Regions from separate parts of the Paraburkholderia sp. SARCC-3016 genome, predicted to be linked through region 1. Evidence: predicted binding sites of a transcription regulator. Region 1 holds the regulator's gene; the other holds the start of a gene.
The links. The regulator HrcA, encoded in region 1, represses chaperone genes, less so after heat shock. The targets are predictions, from matches to a motif close to TTAGCACTCNNNNNNNNNGAGTGCTAA.

Region 1 (5,217 bases):
TGAGCGCGATGCGCGAGTGACCTAAACTCATTGAGAACGCCAGAAAAGGCATGTTTACCCTAATCTGACGTATCGCTTACCACCGTGAACCGCCCGTTTCCCGTTTGGCATCTCCTGGGGGAGTACCGTGAAACTGACCTTCGCAATATCGGTGGTCGCCTTGGTGCTCATCGCGGGAACCACGACCATCTGCATGTCCGGCGCCGTCAACGACCACACCACAGAATACGGTGGTGTGCACGCGACGATGGAGTCGCTGTTCAATCCCCACCTGAAAATTTGTCGATAACGCGCCGGTCGCGCTTCGTCGGCCGGCCGTGCAACGCGGCCGTCGGCTCCCGAAAGTGCTTGCGCCGTTCGAGTTCCGCCTGCCGCTTCGTCCGGCCTTCGTCCGTTTCCGCGTAAAGCGACTGAGCGACCGGGGCCGGCCCGCGCACCTCGCACACGCCCAACACCTGCACCTGCCAGACAATCCGCTCGATTTCAATTTCAACGAGATCGCCCACGCGCACGTCCTTCGCGGGTTTGACGCTCGCACCGCCGATGCGCACCCGGCCCTTCTCGACTGCATCCGCCGCCAGCGAACGCGTCTTGAAGAAGCGCGCCGCCCACAACCATTTATCGATGCGCAATCGCGCGCCGGGTTCAGTCGAAATCTTGTAGTTCATCTTCTGTCGTTCGAACGCCTCGTGCGTTTTGACGTGTCGCGTGTGCAGGAGCAGAAGCAGAAGCACGTTACCGGGTGACGGGTGCAGACAGCATGCCCGCTGCACGCGCCAGCACCAGCACCAGCAGACTTCGCTTACGATGCCACCGCTGCTTGCCGCGCACTCTCCTGCACCGGCCATCCCTGCAAATGTTGCGCGACAATTTCGCCAAGCGCGGCGATCCACGCGGGCGAGGCATTCAGGCAAGCAATGCGGTGAAACTCCTTGCCGCCCGCATGCACGAATTCGTCGCGCACTTCCATGCCGATCTCCTCGATCGTCTCAAGGCAGTCGGCGGTAAATCCTGGGCAAAACACATCGATACGACGCACGCCGGCCGCACCGAGTTCTTTGGCCGTCGGAGCGGTATAAGGCTGAAGCCATTCAGCCTTGCCGAAGCGCGACTGAAACGTGACCCGGCACTCGACCGGTGTCAGTTCCAGCGCATGCATGAGCAGCGACGCCGTTTGCTGACATTGCTCGTGGTACGGGTCGCCAAGGTCCAGCGTACGTTTGGGCACGCCGTGAAAACTCAACACCAGCTTGTCCCCCGCCGCGAAATCCGGACGTCCGTGCGCGTGCCAGTAATGCTTCACTTGCGCCGCCAGCGCGGCGATATACGCGGGATGATCGGCATAGTGGCGCACAGTGCGGATCTCGAGTTGATTGCGCATCCGTTTTAACGCGCCGAACGCCGCGTCGAACGCGGTGGCGGTAGTCGAGGACGAGTACTGCGGATACATCGGCATCAGCAACACCCGCTCGGCGCCCGCCAGCTTCAGCTGATTCAGCATGGCCGGGATGTCGGGCGTGCCGTAGCGCATCGCATAGTCGACGATCACCGCGTAGTCGTTCGCGTGCAGCAACTGGCGCAGGCCTTCCACCTGTTTCTCGGTGTAGACCCTGAGCGGCGACCCTTCGGGCATCCATACCGCTGCATACTTCTTCGCCGATGCCGGGCTGCGAAACGGCAGAATCACCGTGCGGAGAATGATTTGCCACAGCATCGCCGGAATTTCGACCACGCGCGGATCGGACAGGAACTGAGCGAGATAGCGCCGCACCGCGCCCGCCGTCGGCGCATCGGGCGTGCCAAGGTTGATCAGCAGGACCGCGACGCGGTGCGCGACAGCAGACTGCAGAGGCCGCTCGAGATCGAAGTGCATAGGTAACGAATTAAAGGCGAAGGGCTGCGGGGCGAACGACAAGCGTTTCAGGTGAAGGCCATTATAGCGGCGCGTTTCATGACCGAAAGCTAGCCATTCGGCAGATTGGCAGGCACCGCACAACGCAGCATCATGAAGGCAGGCACATGCATGAAAATGTGCGGCACGCCGCACAGCCACGCGCCTGCGGCTCTACTGCTGGCTCAACGTCAACGAAAGCAGGCGCGCAGTGATATCGACAATCGGAATCACACGGTTATAAGCCATGCGGGTCGGCCCGATTACGCCGAGCGTACCGACGATCGTGCCGTTCACTTCGTACGGCGCGGTTACGACGCTCATTTCCTCGATCGGCACGAGATTCGACTCTCCGCCGATGAAAATCTGCACGCCTTGCGCGTGGCTCGATACGTCGAGCAATTGAAGGAGGCTCGTCTTTTGGTCGAACACATCGAACAGCTTGCGCAGCCGCGCCATGTCCGACGAAAGGTCGGCCACCTCGAGCAGTTTGCGTTCACCCGAAATCAATACGGTTTCGCCCGTATCGGTTTCGTCGGTACTCGCCGTGACGGCCGCATGCATCAGCGTCGTCATGTCGCCGCGCAGCTGGTCGATCTCTTCGCGCAGCCGGCGGCGCACTTCGTCGAACGACAACCCGGCGAAATGCGCGTTGATGTAGTTCGAGGCTTCGATGAGTTCGGCCGGCGAATAGTCGCGCTGCGTCGCCATCATGCGGTTCTGCACGTCGCCTTCGGGCGTCACGATGATGAGCAGGATGCGCTTGTCGGACAAACGCATGAATTCGATCTGCTTGAATACGTGGCTGCGCCGCGGCGTCAGCACGACGCCGGCGAACTGGGAAAGGTTGGACAGCACGCTCGCCGCGGCCGCGACGATTTTTTGCGGCTCGCCGGCCTGCAGCGTGTCGGGCTGCAGCGTCTTTTTGACAGCCCGTGTCACGGCCTCTTCATCGGCGACCGATTCGACGGTCAGCATCGTGTCGACGAAAAGCCGGTAACCGCGCGGCGTCGGAATGCGTCCAGCCGACGTATGCGGGCTGATCACGAGACCGAGCTCCTCGAGGTCGGACATCACGTTGCGGATGGTGGCCGGGCTCAGTTCGAGCCCGGAGAACCGCGACAACGTGCGCGAGCCTACCGGCTGACCTTCGGCGATATACCGCTCGATCAGCGTTTTGAGGAGGGTTTGTGCGCGAGGATCTAACATGGCGAAAAATTTTAGCTCAATGACGACGCTGCCGCGAGCGTTAAGCGTACCTGCAACACGCACCCCGCAACGCATTGCGCCGCCGCGCCATGCGAAGCGCACCGCGAAGGCCGTCGCTCGCGCGCTTGCAAGGACAAGCGCCGGCCGTTGTCATCAGCGCTTCACCATTCTAACGATAATCGGCTACACGCAAGACAGCGGCGCTCCCGCGCGCCGGCGCCAGCAACGACAACTCCATCGGCCCGCCGCGACGGCTCTTCCGGCGCGGGGCGACGGTTCTTTTCGGCCCGCAGCTATGGTGTAATGCCGGCATGCAAGTTACCAGCCAGTTCAAGACCGTTGCGCTCGTCGGGCGCCCCCAGACGCCCGGCATCGGCGAGCCGCTGATGCAACTCGCGTCCTGCATCGCCAGGCGCGGGTTCGACGTCGTATTCGAGGCGCAGATCGCGGAGGAGATCGGGGTCACCGGCTATCCGGCGCTGCGGCCCGCGGAAATCGGCGCGCGTGCCGACGTCGCGGTCGTGCTGGGCGGCGACGGCACGATGCTCGGCATCGGCCGCCAGCTCGCACCGTACAAGACACCGTTGATCGGCATCAACCACGGCCGCCTCGGCTTCATTACCGACATCCCGATCTCGGACATGCAGAAGATCGTCGTACAGATGCTCGGCGGCAGTTTCGAACGGGAGGAGCGCACGCTGCTCGAGGCACGCATCATGCGCGCGGGCGAGCCGCTCTATCATGCGCTCGCTTTCAACGACGTCGTCGTGAACCGCAGCGGCGTGTCGGGCATGGTGGAACTGCGCGTCTCGGTGGATGGCCGCTTCATGTACAACCAGCGCTCGGACGGCCTCATCGTCGCCACGCCGACCGGTTCGACCGCCTATGCGCTTTCGACGAACGGGCCGATCCTGCATCCGCAGCTCGACGGCATCGTACTCGTGCCGATCGCGCCGCATGCGCTGTCGAACCGCCCGATCGTGCTGCCGGACCATTCGAATGTCAGCATTCAGATCGTGTCGGGCCGCGACGTCAACGTGAATTTCGACATGCAGTCGTTCACATCGCTCGAACTGAGCGACACGATCGAGGTGCGGCGCTCGCGCCACATGGTGCCGTTCCTGCATCCGGTCGGGTACAGCTACTACGCGACGCTGCGCAAGAAGCTGCACTGGAACGAATATCCGTCACATGAGAACGATGAAGAAGAGCAGTAATCCGGCAAGCATGCCAGATCACTGAAGCCGGCCACGCCGCACGAACCGAAGCCACCCGCCCGCATCCCCAAACTGAACCTGCACGCTGCCGGACACCACGAACAAGCCGACTCCATGCTTCGCCACCTCTCGATTCGCGATTTCGTCATCGTCGCCGCACTCGACCTCGAATTCGACAGCGGCTTTACGGTCTTCTCCGGTGAAACCGGCGCCGGCAAGTCGATTCTGATCGACGCGCTCGCGCTGGCGCTCGGCGCTCGCGCCGACGCGAGCGTCGTGCGCACCGGCGAGACACGCGCCGACATCACCGCGGAATTCGACACGCACGCGCTCGTCGACCAGTGGCTCGACGAGCACGCATTCGCAGCTCAAGCCGAAGACGGCGGAATGCAGGACGGCACCGTGCTGCTGCGCCGCGTGATCGACGCGAACGGCCGCTCGCGCGCGTTCATCAACGGCACGGTGGCGACGCTCGCGCAGTTGCGCGAAGTCGGCGAAATGCTCGTCGACATCCACGGCCAGCATGCGCATCAATTGCTGATGCGCCCCGACGCGCAGCGCGAGCTGTTCGACACGCACGCGGGACTCGGCGACATGGCCGCTGCCGTATCGCGCAGCTGGCGCAACTGGCGCGAAGCAGCGCAAGCGGTCGAGCATGCGCAGTCGCGCGACCGCGAACTGCAGCTCGAGCGCGAACGGCTCGCCTGGCAGCTCGCCGAGCTCGACAAGCTCGCACCGCAGCCCGGCGAATGGGAAGAAGTGAACAGCGAACACCGGCGCCTGTCGCATTCGGCCAGCCTGATCGACGGCGTGCAGGGCGCACTCGGCGCATTGTCCGAATCGGACGACGCGATGATCACGCACCTCGGTGCGATCATCTCGAAGCTGCGCGATCTGGCC
Region 2 (5,217 bases), on a different contig from region 1:
TTGCGCGAGAAGTGTGCGACGCGGTCGCGCAGACATGGCGGCCGACGCGCGAGCACAAGATGATCGTGAACCTGCCGGCCACCGTCGAAGCGGCCACGCCGAATGTCTACGCGGACCAGATCGAATGGATGGACCGTAATCTCGGCTACCGCGACAGCATCGTGCTTTCGGTACATCCGCATAACGATCGCGGCACCGCGGTCGCGGCCGCGGAGCTCGCGCTGATGGCCGGCGCCGATCGCATCGAAGGGTGCCTGTTCGGCAACGGCGAGCGCACCGGCAACGTCGATCTCGTCACGCTCGCGCTGAACCTCTATACGCAGGGCATCGATCCGGGCCTCGATTTCTCCGATATCGACGCCGTGCGCCGTGTCGTCGAGCGATGCAATCAGATTCCCGTGCATCCGCGCCATCCATACGCGGGCGACCTCGTCTACACCGCCTTCTCGGGCTCGCACCAGGATGCGATCCGCAAGGGCTTTGCGCGGCAGGCGCCCGATGCGGTGTGGGAAGTGCCGTATCTGCCGATCGATCCGGCCGACGTCGGGCGCAGCTACGACGCGGTGATTCGCGTCAACAGCCAGTCGGGCAAAGGCGGGGCCACCTATCTGCTCGAGCGCGCAATGGGCTTCGCGCCGCCGCGCCGGGTGCAGATCGAGTTCAGCCATGCGGTGCAGGCGGTCGCGGACCAGTCGGGCGCCGAAGTCAGCGCGGAAGCGATCTGCGCACTCTTCGCACGCGAATACCTCGAGGTTGCCGGGCCTGCGCGGCGTGTCGATGCGCAAAGCGTGCATTGGGAAGGCCGCGCGATTCGCATCGGCGCGGCAGCGGCAGCGACCGTGGCGGAAACACGGTCATCCGCCGGCGGCACGCACGACGCCTACGCGCGACATATCGCCAGTGAAATCGCCACGGCCGCCGGACGGCACATCGAAGTCACCTCATGCGAAACCGTGCGCGCGATCGACGGCCGGGTCGCGGTCTTCGTAGGCTGTCGCGTCGGCGACGATACGCTTCGGCACGGCGCCGGCATCGCCGACGACGAGTCGACGGCGATCATCGATGCGGTGGTTAGCGGAATCAACCGCTGCGCCGCATGGCTGTCGCCCGAGCGGATCAGGGTTGCGGCCTGACGTCGCGTCGACACGCGTACGAAACGAAGAAGGGGCGTCGGAAGAGGCCGAAGCAGGCAGGCGGCGCAACGAGGTGCACTGGGGAAGCGCGAATGAAGCGGGAATGAAGCGCGGAGGAAGCGCGGAGGAAGCGCGACGCGGGCAGTTCGGACCGGATTGCCGCGCGTAAATGGTCCGTCCACAAGACGCGACCGGAACAGCAGTGACAGCGTGAAATGGAAAACGGTCATCGCAACGGGAGCACCCGCCCGTCGTTACTCGAGCGCGCAGCGCGTCGCCTGCCAGGCGATCAACCGCCACTGCCCTTCTTCCTGAGCCTGGATCGCGGTGTAAGCAATTGGAAAGAGTAGAGCGCCGTTGTTCGCTTCCATTTCGATCAACGCACGCCCGGTGACCACACAGGTTTCGCGCCCGACCGGCAGCACGTCCTGCGACTGGATCTCGATCTGGCGATAGCGACGGCGGCCCGCGGTGATTGCGTCGATGAACTGCTGCTTCGTCTCGCGTTTGCCGTTCGTATGGACGTAGATCACGCTGTCCGACAGCAACGCGTCGAGCTGCGGCCCATTGCCGTCGACCATCGCCCGAAAGCGCTCGCGTTCGAGCCCGCGAATCGCCTCGATCACTTTAGCGGCCATCGCATTCGCCCCTTCACCGACGGAGCCGAAAGCGGCCGCGGTTGTCAGAAGTTGTACTGCACGTAGATTTGCTGGAAATTTATACCAGGATTGGGCTCTTTGATACTGGCGTTGGACAGGTGCTGAAAGCGATAGCCGACCTGGTAATGCTGTTTCTCGCCAAGGCCGAAGCCGACCCCCACCATATCCGCGAACTGGAACGCAGAGCTCATCGTGAAATTGGTGGATTGCCGCGCGTGGGTAAGCAGTCGAACGCCGATACCGGCTTCGAGGTACGGCCGTATCCATCCGCTCGTCTTGACGAATCGGACGACCGGCGTGACACCGAATTCGCCGATGTTCCTGTTGACGTTTCCTTCGCCGGTATTCCACCAGGCCGCGTGCGCCTCGCCGACCAGCGAGAAATGCCAGTCTCCCATTTGCCACCACGTCAGGTTGGGGTCCCACACGAAGCCGAGGTCGGCCTTGCTCGTGTGGCGATCGGCCCAGCCGCCCGCTATCTGAACGCCAAACTGATCAGCCGCCGCAGCTCCGGATAGACCGAGAAAAGTGGCTGCGCAAACACTTTTTAGTACCAGATCACGCCAAAACTCTTTGTTTTCGTTCATCTTGCGCCCTGAATTTGGCAGGTTGAACCTTAAGTGAATTAAGAGCAAAGCGACTTATTTTTGAGACAGCAGCATGTATCGTTCCCTATATATGCCGCCCCACCGCCGCCACGGGTTTCTGCGGTTTGCATACGGATCATGCGCCTTATATGTCCACAACCGCAGTGCGGATGAATCCTAACCTGCTAGGGCAAATCTCGCAGGCAAGGTACAATGCTATTGAGATTTGGATTTCAATAGGAAAAGCGGGAACTTGGATGACCCTAGGGCCTCTAAGTGTTAGCACTCGGTAGACTTGAGTGCTAACATCCATGGTGGCGCCGCTTAAAACACGGCGTTTTGTCTGACCCAAAGGAGTACGCTACGTGAGTAACGCAATGACCCTTCCGAATACTCTCAGCCCGTTGTCGGCTAAGGCCGGCTCGGCAGGTGCACTGACGCTCGCGCACGCTTCTCTTCTGCCCGGGCAGCTGGGCAATATCGACGCCTACATCCAGGCCGTGAACCGGATTCCGATGCTGACGCCGGCGGAAGAGCGGCAATTCGCGACGGAGTTTCGCGAGCAGAACAACCTCGAATCCGCACGGCGGCTCGTTCTGTCGCACCTGCGGCTCGTGGTGTCGATCGCACGCAATTACCTCGGCTATGGCCTGCCGCACGCGGATCTGATTCAGGAAGGCAACATCGGTCTGATGAAGGCGGTCAAACGCTTCGATCCCGAGCAGAACGTGCGTCTCGTCTCGTACGCCATGCACTGGATCAAGGCCGAGATCCACGAATACATCCTGCGCAACTGGCGCATGGTGAAGGTCGCCACGACGAAGGCGCAGCGCAAGCTGTTCTTCAATCTGCGCAGCCACAAGCAGGGTTTGCAGGCGTTCACGCCGGACGAAATCGAAGGCCTCGCGAAAGAACTGAACGTGAAGCGCGAGGAAGTCGCGGAGATGGAAACGCGGCTGTCTGGTGGCGATGTCGCGCTCGAAGGACAGATCGAGGACGGCGAGGAGTCGTTCGCACCGATCGCCTACCTCGCCGACTCGCACAGCGAGCCGACGGCGGTGCTGGCCCAGCGCCAGCGCGACAAGCTGCACAGCGACGGCATCGCTTCCGCGCTGGAGTCGCTCGACGCGCGCAGCCGCCGGATTATCGAAGCGCGCTGGCTGCAAGTCGAAGACGATGGCTCGGGCGGCTCGACGCTGCACGAACTCGCGGATGAATTCGGCGTATCGGCGGAACGGATCCGTCAGATCGAAGCAAGTGCGATGAAGAAGATGCGCAGTGCGCTCGCCGAATACGCATAACGCATGAATGCCGGGCTAGGCCCGGCACACCACCTACCGCAGCAACGAAGGTTCGCCTGAACATTCGTTAACGCATTCAGAAAGCCCCGCCCTCGAAAGACCGGCGGGGCTTTTTTGTCTCCGCTCGCATCACATCCGCATCGTCGACGTTGCCCACGTTGCGTTTCCTTGACCTGGCGCAACCCGGATCACAATACTTCTATCGTAAGGATGCCTTCGCGACTTCATGCCGCAGCGCATCGCACGCGCGAAGGCAAACGCGCTCCTAGAATCGTTATGCATCCGGCAAGCGCCGCGCGTCGATGCGCGGGCGGCCGGGTGACGTCGCTGTCAACCGATCATGATCATCACGCTGAATCTCAGGAACCCAATGCGAGCCGCATCGTGGACATGGACGCGCATCGCAGGCTGGGCGCGCGGCCCGACCTTCGCACGCGATATCGCGATCGTCCTCGCCATCAAGTTTGCATTGCTGTTCGCGCTCAAGTTTGCATTTTTCAACCATCCGCAGGCGCAGCACATGTCGCTGCCGCCTGAACAAGTCGCACAGGCACTACTGTCGGTGCCCGCATCGAATCCGTCCGAAGGTGATCACCATGCCCGTTAGCGAAGTCGTCGATCTTTCGCGTCTTCAGTTCGCCGTTACGGCGCTCTACCATTTTCTGTTTGTACCGCTCACGCTCGGGCTGTCGTGGCTGCTTGTGATCATGGAGTCGGTCTACGTGATGACCGGCAAACAGATCTACAAGGATATGACCCAGTTCTGGGGCAAGCTCTTCGGCATCAACCTCGCGATGGGCGTCACCACCGGTCTCACGCTCGAGTTCCAGTTCGGCACGAACTGGTCGTACTACTCGCACTACGTCGGCGACATTTTCGGCGTGCCGCTTGCCGTCGAAGGACTGATGGCCTTCTTCCTCGAATCGACGTTCGTGGGGCTCTTTTTCTTCGGCTGGAACCGGCTGTCGCGGGTCCAGCATCTGATCATCACGTTTCTCGTCGCGCTCGGCTCGAACCTGTCGGCGCTGTGGATTCTCGTGGCGAACGGCTGGATGAACAACCCGGTCGGCGCCGAATTCAACTACGAAACGATGCGCATGGAGCTCGTGAACCTGTTCGACGTCGTGTTCAATCCGGTTGCGCAGGTGAAGTTCGTGCATACGGTGTCGGCCGGCTATGTGACCGCTTCGATGTTCGTGCTCGGCGTGTCGTCGTGGTATCTGCTCAAGCGCCGCGATACGGAGTTTGCGTTGCGCTCGTTTGCGATCGCCGCCGGCTTCGGCCTCGCGTCTACGCTTTGCGTGATCGTGCTCGGCGACGAATCCGGCTATCGCACGGGCGAAGTGCAGCAGGTCAAGCTTGCGGCGATCGAATCGGAATGGGAGACGTCGCCGGCGCCCGCGCCGTTTACGATCATCGGCATCCCGAATCAGAAGGAAGAGCGAACCGACTATGCGATCCGTATCCCATATGCGCTCGGCCTGATCGCGACGCGTTCGCTCGACGAGCCCGTGGTCGGCCTGAAAGAACTGATGGC

Region 2: a site for HrcA is predicted at 2,659-2,685, ahead of rpoH (RNA polymerase sigma factor RpoH). Genes of this name have one in related genera too.

The regions. Positions count from the first base shown of each region.
Region 1 covers NZ_JAVHZD010000003.1:62,994-68,210, forward strand. Annotated here, with positions in the region: gene QYH69_RS04360 (hypothetical protein) at 128-289, shown strand; gene QYH69_RS04365 (RNA-binding S4 domain-containing protein) at 261-668, opposite strand; gene hemH (ferrochelatase) at 803-1,873, opposite strand; gene hrcA (heat-inducible transcriptional repressor HrcA) at 2,066-3,100, opposite strand; gene QYH69_RS04380 (NAD kinase) at 3,412-4,317, shown strand; gene recN (DNA repair protein RecN) at 4,432-5,217, shown strand, end outside.
Region 2 covers NZ_JAVHZD010000034.1:40,446-45,662, forward strand. Annotated here, with positions in the region: gene leuA (2-isopropylmalate synthase) at 1-1,133, shown strand, start outside; gene QYH69_RS28560 (nuclear transport factor 2 family protein) at 1,388-1,771, opposite strand; gene QYH69_RS28565 (acyloxyacyl hydrolase) at 1,816-2,379, opposite strand; gene rpoH (RNA polymerase sigma factor RpoH) at 2,745-3,680, shown strand; gene cydP (cytochrome oxidase putative small subunit CydP) at 4,021-4,287, shown strand; gene QYH69_RS28580 (cytochrome ubiquinol oxidase subunit I) at 4,277-5,217, shown strand, end outside.